Regions from separate parts of the Chryseobacterium sp. 2987 genome, predicted to be linked through region 2. Evidence: riboswitches for the same ligand, from Rfam matches in the RefSeq annotation. Region 2 holds a riboswitch; each other region holds the start of a gene.
What was found. Region 2 has a riboswitch for cobalamin ahead of J2Y40_RS00160 (TonB-dependent receptor domain-containing protein). Riboswitches for the same ligand answer to the same signal wherever they lie in the genome.

Region 1 (3,175 bases), 150 kb from region 2:
ATTAACCAGATCAAATGGTGTAAAAACAGCAGATAATATCTGTGAAATTTGTGGGATCTGCGGGGAAATAATTATAATATCATTTCTATTGAACTACACCCAATATACAACAACAAAAACGGCGGAATCTTCGATTCCGCCGTTTTCTTTTAAAAAAATCTAATTATTGAATATCGACTATATACATCGTTCCTTTGTCTACTTTCCCGGTTTTAGGAAGAATTTTGGCTTTTGGGTTTCCGTTTCCGTCATCTAGGATTCCGAAATCATCATCATTGAAAACAGCAAGTTTATTATTTCCCAGATAAACAATCCCTTCAAACTTATCATGTTCATAGCCTAGTTTGGCAACCAAGTCTACGGCTAGTGTTTTGGTTACGGGCTTTATTCCTGCGATGGTAATTTCATTCCATGTGCTTTGTTCCAGCGTTTTGTTGTTGATCTTCATTCCATCTACAGCAGCAACATCAGATCCGGTTACATCAGAAGCATCTGAGAGACTGATCCTGTATACTTTCTTCACACCGCCCTGCGAACCAAAGTTTCCGTCTCTTTCGATGACAAGAAATTCCGTGTTACTGATCGCTGTTATGTCACAGACAGAATCCGAAGTTCCTCCGTCCTGTTTATATAAAAACTGTTTTGTTTTCCCTGTGGCAATATCGAAAGTTACAATTCTGGTTAAAGTGGTATTGGTAGCCAGGGCTTTTGTAGGAACATACATCGTTGATTGAATGGTTCCTACCAGTGTTTTCCCGTCCGGAGTAATACAAAGTCCTTCCATTCCTCTATTTGCTCTCCTTTTGGCTAAAACAGCTGGCAGTTTTCTCGGTCCCGTATTAACGCCTATTGGGCTTATCCTTTCCATTTCCACTCCTTCTGCACTGTAATGGACAATATGCGGTCCATATTCATCAGAAACCCAGAAAGTACCGTCCGCAGCAGCTACAATACTCTCACTGTCCAGACCGTAATTATCCGTTCCTAAAACATTTCCGTTTACATCGTAAGCGGTCTCGCCTGTATTTCCCATCCCCGCAGGATTTGGAAGCCCAGTGATCGGTTGACCGGAAGGATTTTTCAGTTTAATGTATTTAATGACCTCGATATTTCCATCAGCATTGATCTTAAAATGCATAATGGTTGGAGTGAAATCCGGAGCCGGAAATTTTTTCCCGTTCAGATAATCAGTATTGGGACCACGGTCTGTGATAAGATAGAACTCACCTTTTCTGCTTGGATGGGCTGCTGCACCCGAACCAAAACCTCCGTTAATCACATCTACCCCATTTATGGTAGCCAGTTTGGAAAAAGGAAATTCCTGAGGAAGTTTAGAATAATTAATATCCTGGCTGCTTACATTGTCATCATCTTTACATGATGCCATAGCAATAAGCGCCAAAGCAGAGATCAGCAGTTTTTTCATGTTTACTTTTATGGCAGCGAAAATAGACAACAATTGTAAACTGATCTTGAATACAAGAATAAATATACTTTAACAATAAAGCTCCTAAGGTTAATTTATTTTAAACAGAAAAAATATCAGAATAAAATCCAAACTCACCAATTCTTTATTAAATCTAAAAATCATCATCCCAAACATCCTTAAACTATCAAACAAAGTGTAAAAATTCAAAATAATTCACAAAACGACATCAAAAATATACACCCTATATTTGTAACGGTTTAAGGCTGAACCATTGTTCATTAAAAGGGAACCAAGTGAGAAGAATATTCAATTCTTGGGCTGTACCCGCAACTGTAAGCTGTTTAAACAGGAGTACACTGTGCCACTGGATCAAAATCCGGGAAGGCGTATTTCTGATGCAAGCCAGGAGACCTGCCTTACCCCATATTCATCAGAGACAGAGTATTTGAAGTCATTCATTTCTTTTTTCTGAGGGAAAGTTTCGGGAATAAAACTTTTAATTTAATTATATCATGAAAAAAATCTACTTTTTTTTCCTGCTGCTTTGTATGCAGCTCCTGTCGGCCCAGTTTACCGAAAACGACATTAAATTCTGGGTAGGAACCGGTTCTAAAAAAGCCTATTTCATTGCTGACTTCAATGATGATGACAATCCTTCCTCCTATGCCTGGGGATACCGTTTTGACTCGGATGATCTTACCATGGAAGACCTCATCGGAGCTATTGCAGCTGCAGAACCTAAAATAGAAGTGGAGATTCCGTCCGGATTCCTTTACAGCCTGAATTATAACCATCACGTACCAAGTCCGGATGATTACTGGTCTACATGGTCAGGGCCTTCTGCTGAAAATATGACGCTTAATAACGGCGTGAACGGAGATCCGCTCGTCAACGGTAAATGGTACGGGGCCTCTTTTGGATATGGGTTTACCGATAATACACCTCCACTCTCCCATCCATCCCCTCCTGTTGCCGCTTACAATTCTGCCTGGTATACTACCTCACAGATCACCAACTGGATCGGAACAGGAAGCAATTCAAGCCTTGTGATTATTGATTTTGGTACCAACAATTCAAATGGTTCTGCCCATTCTTTTGTTTTCGGAATCAAATACAACGGAAGCATTACTGCTGAACAGGCTCTTCAACAAATTCAGGCTCACGCTTCCTATTTCAATTTCACTTCAAATGGAGGGCAGATCGCCTCTTTATCTTTAAACAATCATTCAGGAATACCTTCAGGAACAAATACCTGGAAGCTTTTCAAAGGAAAAGATCTTTCAGCATGGAGAAGCCAGACTTCTTTGTCACCAACTCAACTGAACAATAATGAATGGCTGGGTTTAAGCTTTGGACAAAGATTACCGTTTACCCCTACCGAAGCATCACAGGAAGTTTTAGGTGTTTCTGATGCTCAGAAGAAGGCATTCAGAATTTATCCGAATCCGGCAAGTGATTTTATTCAGATAGAAACAGCAGATGATATAAAAGAAATCAATATTTATTCGGTTTCCGGACAGAAAGTTCTTACTTCGAAAGCTTCAAAAATTGATATTCAGTCTATGCAATCCGGTGTTTATTTGATGGAGATTAAAACTTCAAAAAATACTACGGTTCATAAGCTTATCAAAAAATAACGTGAGTGCGCTTAACAAAAACCTAACAGGTCTCGGAGACCTGTTAGGTTTAGAAAACAGCACAAAACAACAAAATTCAACGATATAAAACAAAAAAACGCACCGATGG
Region 2 (3,175 bases):
TCCCAACCTTCTTCAAGAGAAATCTGCTGATTATTCCATGTTGAACCTTTTCTTCCTGCATGGGCCAGCTGGATTCCTATTTTACTTTCTGAATGGGTATGAACAAAATCAACGATCTTTTTAAGCTGGTCTGCCTGTTCATCATTCCATATTCCCATACATTTATTGGTGATCCTTCCCTGTGGCTCTACTCCGGTAGCTTCTACCATGAGCAGTCCTGTTCCGCCCTGCGCCCTGCTTCCGTAATGTACAAAATGAAAGTCATTGGCCAGTCCGTTTTCACAGGAATACATGCACATTGGTGACATCACCCAACGGTTTTTTACTTCAACGTTTCTGAATTTTATTGGTGTATAAAGCATTTTAATCTTTTGAATTTCAGGTTAATGATCTAATGAGCAAAAAATATTGCCCACCTGATTAAAAAGAACTAATTTTAGCCCCCCTTTTTTAGTCGTACAATATATGAAAAAAGACCTACAGATCAGTTACGAGTATTTTAAAAACAGCAGCGAACTGAGCGATATTGAAAAAAAATTATTCGAAAGAGCCAAGCAGGCCCGCGAAAATGCCTACGCACCTTACTCCCAGTTTCTGGTAGGCTGTTCCGTACTTCTTGAAAACGGAGAAATCTATTCGGGTAACAACCAGGAAAATGCAGCCTTCCCATCAGGATTGTGTGCAGAAAGAACAGCACTTTTCTGGGTAGCCGCCAATTTTCCGGATGTTAAAATAGAAAAGATTTTTGTAGTGGGCGGACCTAAGGAATTTCATGAGAAAAATCCTCCGATCCCACCATGTGGAGCCTGCCGTCAGAGTTTAATAGAATTTGAAACCAAACAGAACGAAAATATAGAACTTTATTTTTCAAGTATGAACGAGGAAGTTTTTAAAGTACATGCGATTAAAGATTTGCTTCCGTTTTATTTTGATTCATCGTTTTTGTAAAAGCTGATAAGAATTTCAAAATCTGGATGGAAGATCTGTTGTTTTTTGCCACGAATTCACTAATAAAATATCTGTGTCTGTGGTAATAAAACTTTTTTAACCACAAAAGATTTTACCGCTTTCATATGAAAGTTTAAAGCTTTACCTATAGAAATTCATTTAAATTCTTGGTGAAAAACCTGATCAATCCGAGAAAATTTCACGCTCGTAGATCATCTGGTTTTGCAGATTTTTAAAGTATCGCTTTTCAAAACCTTCATACATATTGTTCCCACAAATCTCACAGATGACGCAGATCTTTTTCTAGAAAATCTGTGCAATCTGTGGAAAATCTAATTTGTATTACTTCTTTTGATATTTTTTTGTCACGCAAAGCCTTATTCTGGATCTTTTTGATTTTAGGGAGCTAAGGATGGAATCAACTCCGTTGATTCGATGAAGTGGTGGATTAGCCTTCGGCTGTGTTAGCTCTTAAAATATTTGATTGTAAAACGGATGAAAATATTTGATTTTCTTACACCTTAAAACATGATAATAATTAAATTTATTACTATATTATATCAAACCAACAAAAAATTTACGTAATCTATGGGATCTGATAGAATTCTGCCTGTTTTCCCATTTATCGTTTCATCTTTCTGTCCTGTTGTCCAATACATTTAAAAACTTATCTTTGCAAAAATTTTGGTTTCCAGCATATTGGAAATAATAGGGAATTGGGTGAAAACCCCAAACTGTCCCCGCAACTGTAAATCGCAATGAGAGTTTCTGCAACAAACCACTGTTTATACGGGAAGGTGCAGAACGCGAAAGTCAGGAGACCTGCCAGAATACTAACTAAAAACAGATTACTTTCGGAGGAAAAGTGAAATTAGTATGGATATAAAAAGATCTTTATTACTGCTTTGTTCGTCATATGGCAGCTTTCTTTTAGGACAGGAGAAGGCCATTGATACCATTTATGTATTTGACAACCAGATGAGCAAAGTTAAACTGTTTCATCACGTCAATACGATTACTCCAAAAGATATTGAGAAGAATTCCACTAGTCTTTCTGAGCTTTTACGGTTCCAGTCACAGATTTATATGAAGGAGAATGGCCGTGGTGCTGTTTCTTCACCGTCTTTTCGGGGAACGAGTGCCGGCCACACAGCTTTTGTATGGAACGGAATCAACATCAACTCTGTTTTTTTAGGACAAGGGGATGTGAATAATATTCCGCTTTATGGCTATGACCAGCTTGAAGTGAAAGCAGGAGGAGGAAGTGTACAGTATGGAAGTTCTGCCATTGGCGGCAGTATCCATCTTAATAATAATCTGGAATTCAACAGAGGATTTGGGGCTTCCTTATATTCGGAGGCTGCTTCTTTCGGGACTTATAATAATTTTGTCAAAGCTTCTTACAGCAATGAAAAATTCAGTTTCAAAGCATCGGGCAGCTATGTGATCAGTGAAAATGATTATAAGGTTCCAGAATTTGTAACAGGAAGTTCTCCCTATAATAATCTCAACGGAAAATATTACAATACGGCCTTTAATATTGGGGCTTCCTATAAGATTGCGGACCATCAGACCATTTCATGGCAGAACCAGATCTTCGATGCGTCCCAGCACTACCCTATTTTTGAACCTAACGGAAATAAGACCAAATACAACGCTCAGACTTTAAGAAGTCTTATCTCCTGGGATATTAATACAACGAATCTTTCCAATAGTTTAAAGGCTGCTTATACGGAGGATAATTTCCAGTATTTCGGGGATATTACCCGTCCGAAAACGAGCGGAGCCGAAGGAAAAAATTATATATTCAAGAACGATTTCAATTATTTTATCACTCCAAAGATCAATATCAATGCGATTGGGGAATTCCAGATCAATAAAGGGGAAGGTTATGAATCGGGATTGGATAAGGTCAGTCGAAATGTGGGATCTATAGCAGGTATTATCAGGTATTTTACAACAAAGGATCTCCGTTTTGAAGCCGGTGTAAAGCAGAATTTCATTGAGGATATTTCTTCTCCGCTTCTGTATTCCTTTTCAGGAAAATGGAATGCTTTGAAATGGTATCATGCCGGGATAAGTGTTTCCAAAAACTTCAGATTCCCATCATTTAATGATCTTTACTGGCAGCCCGGCGGAAACCGTGATTTAAAACCGGAAACTTCCATCAACCTCGATATGAACCATGAGTTCCTCTTTGGTAATTTTAAAGTTACTTTAAGTCCTT
Region 3 (3,175 bases), on a different contig from region 2:
GGTAAAAATCTGGACAACCGTCTTATCAGCTATGATAAAAACAAGTTCTGGGGACAATCCTTCGGTGGAGGAAATACCATTAAAAGCCTGAGCTTTGAGATCAATAAAGATTCAACAGAATTGCCGCTACGGAGTTTTAAAGTTTCTGATTGGCTGCGAAAAGTCGATATGAATAAAGTTTATCTTGAACATCCGGAGCAACCTGTAGAAAATATTCTGGAAGTCAGGAGCAAATAATATTGTCCTCTATAATATTTATATGGAAACCCCATGGGTATTTTTTACCTCCGCCATTACAAAAGTACTGTGTGTGCTTCCGATAGAATCTACCGATCCCAATGTATTGAAGACAAAATCCTGATAATGTTTCATATCCCTTACCTGAACTTTCAGCAGGAAATCGAAATCGCCGGAGATATTGTAACATTCCGCTACTTCTTCAATATTAAGGATGTCTTTTACAAACTTATTTCCGACAGCTCTGTCATGAATTTTCAGCTTAATCTGGCAGAAAACCGTAAAACCCCTGTTCAGCTTTTCAGCTTCCAGAACAGCTGCATAATGCTTGATATAACCTTCCTGTTCTAATCTTTTGACCCGTTCAAAAACAGGTGACGGAGACAGGTTAATTTCTTTTGCCAGCTCTTTAACGGTCAGTTTTGCATTCTTTTGCAGGATTCTCAGCAACTGAAGATCCTTTTCATCAAGTCTTTCCACAGGATAATATTCTTTTTACGGTCATTTTTTTCAAAAATACAGAATATTCAGCTTTAAAATAAGATCAATTCAAAATATTATTCTAAATTTTCAAAATACAGCCAATCAATTATCTTAATTCTATATCTTTATCCCCTATTTTGTTCTTTATAATACTTCATCAAAACGGAAGAGGTTTTACGTAGCGTAGATTAATAGGGAATCGTGTGAAAATCACGAGCTGTCGCGCAACTGTAAGCAGCATACCAAAGGTTTCTGTCCCAGCATATCCACTGCCAAAAGCGGGAAGGATGACAGATGCCGCTGCAAGCCAGGAGACCTGCCTGTTCCGGATTGACAATGCTTCCGCGGTCTGAAGCTTTGGGTCATACAGATGATACTTTGAACGTATTCTACCGTTAACAGGAAAATTACGTCCTTTTTGTATCTCTGCGTTTCCTTTATTTTCTTTCCGCGGCGGCATAGCGAAGCATTCAAAAGAGCTTTTAAACCATTGTTTAATTTAAAAGTTTGAAAGAAAATGCAAACACACCTACTTGGCTGCCCGCGTATTGGCAGCAACAGAGAACTCAAAAAAGCCTGTGAACAATATTGGGCAGGTAAAACATCATTGCAACAATTGCTGGAAACCGGGGAAACCATCAGCCAAGCCAACTGGACAATCCAGCAGGAAGCAGGCATCGATCTTATTCCGTGTAATGATTTTTCGTATTATGATCAGATATTGGATATGGCGCTTACCGTTGGAGCCATTCCGGAACGTTATCAGGCTATTGCTTCTGAAGAATCTTACTCAGAGCTTGATCTTTACTTTGCTATGGCCAGAGGCTATCAGAAAAACGGTCTGGACATCACCGCCATGGAAATGACCAAATGGTTTGACACCAATTATCATTATATCGTTCCTGAATTCAGGAAAAACCAGAATTTCAGATTATTTTCAGATAAAATCATCAAAGAATTTATCCGTGCCAAACAATCCGGGATTAATGCGAAACCTGTCATTATCGGATTGGTTACTTACCTGCTTTTGGGTAAAGAAAAAGAAGAAGATTTCGACAAATTGGATCTGGCTCAAAATCTTTTGCCTGTTTATATTGAAATTTTAAAAGAGCTAGAACACCACGGTGCAGAATACATTCAGTTTGATGAACCGTTCCTCGGTTTGGATTTAAATGAAAAAGCAAAAGAAACGTATCACTATATTTATGGTGAAATCAGAAAACAGTTTCCGGATCTTAAACTGATCATTGCCACTTATTTTGAAGGATTAAAAGACAATCTTTCTCTGGCTTCTTCCCTTCCGACAGATGTTTTGCATATTGATTTAGTGCGCTGTCCTGAGCAGTTGGATGACGTTTTACAGGCAATTCCTACCACATTAAGCCTTTCTCTTGGAATTGTGGACGGAAGAAATATCTGGAAAAACGATTTTGAAAGATCGCTTCACTGGATTAAAAAAGCGGTCAGTGAAATCGGATCAGAACGGGTCTTTATTGCGCCTTCCTGTTCGCTCCTCCATGTTCCTTTCGATCTTGACTCGGAAACTAATGAAGAAGTTTTGTCTCCTGAAATTAAACAATGGATGGCTTTTGCCAAACAAAAGATTGGAGAAATCGCTGTTTTGAAAAAGCTAGCTTCAGAAAATCCGGATTATCATACTTTGCAGGTATTAGCTGAAAACAGGAAAGCACTGGAAAACCGTAAAGTATCAACGCTTATTCATCATCAGGAAGTTAAAGACCGCATTTCCGTAACCACTGAAGCAGATGCACAGAGAAATAATCCGTTCAACATCAGAAAAGAAGTCCAACAGAAAGTCCTTCAACTTCCATTGTTCCCAACAACAACCATTGGCTCGTTTCCTCAGACCAAAGAAGTAAGAAGCTGGAGAGCGAAATTCAAAAAAGGGGAACTCACTGCCGGACACTACGATGAACTACTGAAAAAAGAAACGGAAAGAACAATCCGCTGGCAGGAAAAGACAGGAATTGATGTACTCGTTCACGGAGAATTTGAGCGGAATGATATGGTGGAATATTTCGGAGAACAGCTTTCCGGATTTGCCTTCACTCAAAATGGCTGGGTACAAAGCTACGGAAGCCGGTGTGTAAAACCGCCTGTTATTTATGGAGATGTCCACCGACTTCATCCTATGACCGTTTATTGGTCACAATATGCCCAATCATTAACTACGAAATGGGTAAAAGGAATGCTGACAGGTCCTGTAACCATCCTTCAATGGTCTTTTGTACGGGATGACCAGCCCCGTTCTCTTACCTGTAAACAAATTGCTCTGGCTATCCGTGATGAGGTAACCGATCTAGAGAAAGCAGGCATCAGGGTTATCCAAATTGATGAACCTGCCATTCGTGAAGGTCTTCCGTTGAGGAAATCCGACTGGCAAAGTTACCTGAAATGGGCAGTAGAAGCCTTTAGAATTTCTGCCAGCGGTGTG
Region 4 (3,175 bases), on a different contig from region 2:
AAAAGTCAGGGCATGCCATGGTACGTAAGAAATCTGATCTCCGTAATAGTCTTCTTTTTTATCGGTATAATCCCCGGCTCTTTGATAAGTATAGCTTAGCAGAGGTTTCAGTTTCACTTTATTGATATCGAATTCAGCCTGAACATTGACATCCGCCCCCAGGATTCTTACTTCTCCGAGATTCGTCATCATCCACCTGAACAGATTGGTAGTAGGAACTGCGATGATCTTATTTTCCACTTCATTATAATATCCGTCTGCCTTCACATAAATTCCTTTAAAAAACTCATGGTCATACAGTTTCTGATAAGTAAAACCAACATCATACTGTCTGGTAAATTCAGGTTTAAGCATGACATTTCCGATCATGGTGTAATACAGATCATTGAAAGTAGGCATCCTGAAAATCCTTTTATAAAATGCCCTTACGGTAAAGTCTTTTGAATCAAAGGGCTGATAGCTCAGAAATGCAGAAGGGGTCCATTCCGTTTTATCGGGAGATTTTGCATTTTTTTCTACATTTTCATGTACAAAGGTTCCGAGTACACTTCCCAGAAATTTAAACCTTCTCCACTGATAGGTTGTAGCAAAGGCCAGTAATGAAGTATATCGGGTAGGAAATGAAAAATCCCTGAGACTGGCATCCAGATTATTGTACTGAAAATCAAAACCTGCGCTTACATCCCAGTCTTTAGTAATGGAATAGATATTAGATGAAGAAAGATAGAATTCCCTCTGAGTATAGGTATTATCGATACGAAGTGCTGTTGTTGATACATTAACTGTATCCAGAAATCTGGAATAATCGTAAGCAAATTTGGCTTTCACCTGAGTCTCAAATTTTGGGAACAGTTTTTTTCTGAAATTGGCCTGAATAAAATAGTTTTCATCCAGCATCTGCTGCCCTTTGGGACCGAAATCATTATTCACAATAGCTGTAGGAATTCCACGGTCTGAAATATATCCGTAACCCCGTACACTCCAGCTTCCGTCATTAAGGGTTCCGTTAAAACCGGTTTCAAAACGTTTGGCCCGGATGTAAGAATCATATCTTCTGGCAATGGTATCATTGGCAACAGAACCATCAGCATTTTTCTTTTCGTATTTATACTTGTACAATCCTTTGCTCTGAACAAATTCTGAACTGAAACTTGCGGAAACCCGATCTGAAATCTTCTGTTCTAAACGGAATGAAGGATTAAAGAGACTGATAGACCCTAATTTCAATCTAACCGTTACGTTCGTTTTTTGATTTCCTTTAAATACAGGTGTTTTAGGTTGTAGATAAATAGATCCCGAAGATCCGAAATCCTTTGCCGGCTGAAAAATTTCACTTTTCTGGCCGTTATATAAAGAAATTGACTCTATATCATCAAGGGAAAATTTTCCGAGGTCCACCACTCCGTTCTGTGCGTTTCCGAGTTGAATTCCATCATAAAAAACGCCGACATGCTGGCTTCCCATACTCCGGATATTCACCGTTTTCAGACCTCCCATTCCACCGTAATCTTTGATCTGAACACCGGAAAAATACCGAAGGGCATCTGCCACCGACTGACTGTTAAGTCTTTCCAGTTGTTCCCCCGAAAGAATCTGTGCCGGAAGAATTTCTTTAAAATCTTTTTTATAAATCTGAATAGGAAGAATCGTTTTCTCCCGGATGCTGTCCTTAGACTGTGAGAATACAAGATGAGAGGCTGCCACAAAAATTGTGATAGCTCCCTTTTGAATCAGAGAAGCAATAAGTTTTGTCACCATTAGCTCATTTAGAATAATGATGACGCTAATGGATATAAGAAAGCAACGACAAAGCACAGCATTCACTGCACAGAATCATTGTAGTCCTAAGCTTTATTCCACGAAAGCGTCAAACGTTCATCATCTGGCAGGTCTTCTGACTTACTCCGTTTCTGAAATCCTTCCCATTAAAAAACAGTGGATATATTATTCAAAAACTTTAGTGTGGAGCTTACAGCAGCGGGTCTGTCCCGGATTTTCACCGGATTCCCTTTTAAGCGCTTTTTACGGCTCACCAGATTCCGGCAAAGATAAACAATTATTAACACATTCAAAACATGAAATAACAAAATGATTTTCAATGGGATAAAAACATTTAACAATAACCTGTTGCCAGCAAAAGATAAACCCTACAGATAAAAAAATATCTGTAGGGTTTCACTTAAAAACACCTCTTCCCAAGCGATCAACTGTTCATCAAATCCCGATATTCAGAAAAATACTGAAACGGGATTTTGCCTCAATATCTCCTCCTGCCAGGTTGGTGTAAGCAGGCAGCATAATCTCGCTCCCGAGACTAAACTTTTTATAGGATGCTTCAAAGCCCAGCTTCCCATACAAAGCGCTTCCTGACGTGCGGGGTAATGCTTCTCCGTACTGTCGGTTGGTATCATATACTTCACCCTGAAATCCAGCCTTGGCAGATAAGATGGTTTTCTCGTTCCCTGCAACCTGATAAAATCCTGTTGCGGCATAATTCCATTGGTTTCCGAACTGATAATGCTTTTTATTTTCCGTTTTGATGGTATAATCCGTATTAATCAGAACTGCCAGCTTATTTCTCTGGAATTTATAATTCAATGCAGCCTGATAATCCCAGCTCCCTGTTCCCAGCTGAAAACTCGGATTAACTCCGGACATCCCTTTTTCGTCAAATTTACCTAAAGGAACTTTTATTCCCAGACCTCCATTAAGCTGATGGACATTCTCCTTTGAATTAACGATCTGATAAATTCCCATCAGGTTCAGATCTCCTATTCCATTGATACGGATGTCTCCCTGCATTGTTTTCTTTCCGTGAAAATGGAATGGCAGACTGGCATAAACACTCAGTTTTTTTGTCAGAGGAATTTTTCCCCAAAGCTGAAGCGTATTGAAATACTGATCCTGTGTAAGATCTTTCACAAACAAATTTTCTTTTGCCTTATAATGCTGGGCAAAATATTTAATCCCGATAAACTGAGGATTCAGCAACGATTCAAAACCTGAAGAGCCATTTCCGGCCGCACAACCGCAGGCATCGCAGTCATCAAGCAGTATTATTCTATTAGCATTATTGGAAACCTCCATGCTATCGTTAACAGTTTTAGCCTGAAATCCAACAGATACAACCATTCCTGTCATTACCATTATTGTTTTCGTGTTCATTATTCAGAAA

Region 1: linked by a shared signal. The riboswitch ahead of J2Y40_RS00880 (T9SS type A sorting domain-containing protein) and the one ahead of J2Y40_RS00160 (TonB-dependent receptor domain-containing protein) in region 2 are both predicted to bind cobalamin.
Region 3: linked by a shared signal. The riboswitch ahead of metE (5-methyltetrahydropteroyltriglutamate--homocysteine S-methyltransferase) and the one ahead of J2Y40_RS00160 (TonB-dependent receptor domain-containing protein) in region 2 are both predicted to bind cobalamin.
Region 4: linked by a shared signal. The riboswitch ahead of J2Y40_RS18300 (TonB-dependent receptor domain-containing protein) and the one ahead of J2Y40_RS00160 (TonB-dependent receptor domain-containing protein) in region 2 are both predicted to bind cobalamin.

Annotation. Positions count from the first base shown of each region.
Region 1 covers NZ_JAVDUN010000001.1:174,979-178,153, reverse strand. The annotation lists gene J2Y40_RS00885 (esterase-like activity of phytase family protein) at 164-1,426, opposite strand; cobalamin riboswitch at 1,673-1,863, shown strand; gene J2Y40_RS00880 (T9SS type A sorting domain-containing protein) at 1,942-3,066, shown strand.
Region 2 covers NZ_JAVDUN010000001.1:28,646-31,820, reverse strand. The annotation lists gene namA (NADPH dehydrogenase NamA) at 1-362, opposite strand, end outside; gene cdd (cytidine deaminase) at 466-948, shown strand; cobalamin riboswitch at 1,617-1,793, shown strand; gene J2Y40_RS00160 (TonB-dependent receptor domain-containing protein) at 1,825-3,175, shown strand, end outside.
Region 3 covers NZ_JAVDUN010000011.1:40,753-43,927, reverse strand. The annotation lists gene J2Y40_RS21900 (hypothetical protein) at 1-237, shown strand, start outside; gene J2Y40_RS21895 (Lrp/AsnC family transcriptional regulator) at 256-717, opposite strand; cobalamin riboswitch at 873-1,059, shown strand; gene metE (5-methyltetrahydropteroyltriglutamate--homocysteine S-methyltransferase) at 1,238-3,175, shown strand, end outside.
Region 4 covers NZ_JAVDUN010000006.1:139,073-142,247, forward strand. The annotation lists gene J2Y40_RS18300 (TonB-dependent receptor domain-containing protein) at 1-1,758, opposite strand, end outside; cobalamin riboswitch at 1,867-2,052, opposite strand; gene J2Y40_RS18305 (transporter) at 2,215-3,165, opposite strand; gene J2Y40_RS18310 (cytochrome-c peroxidase) at 3,165-3,175, opposite strand, start outside.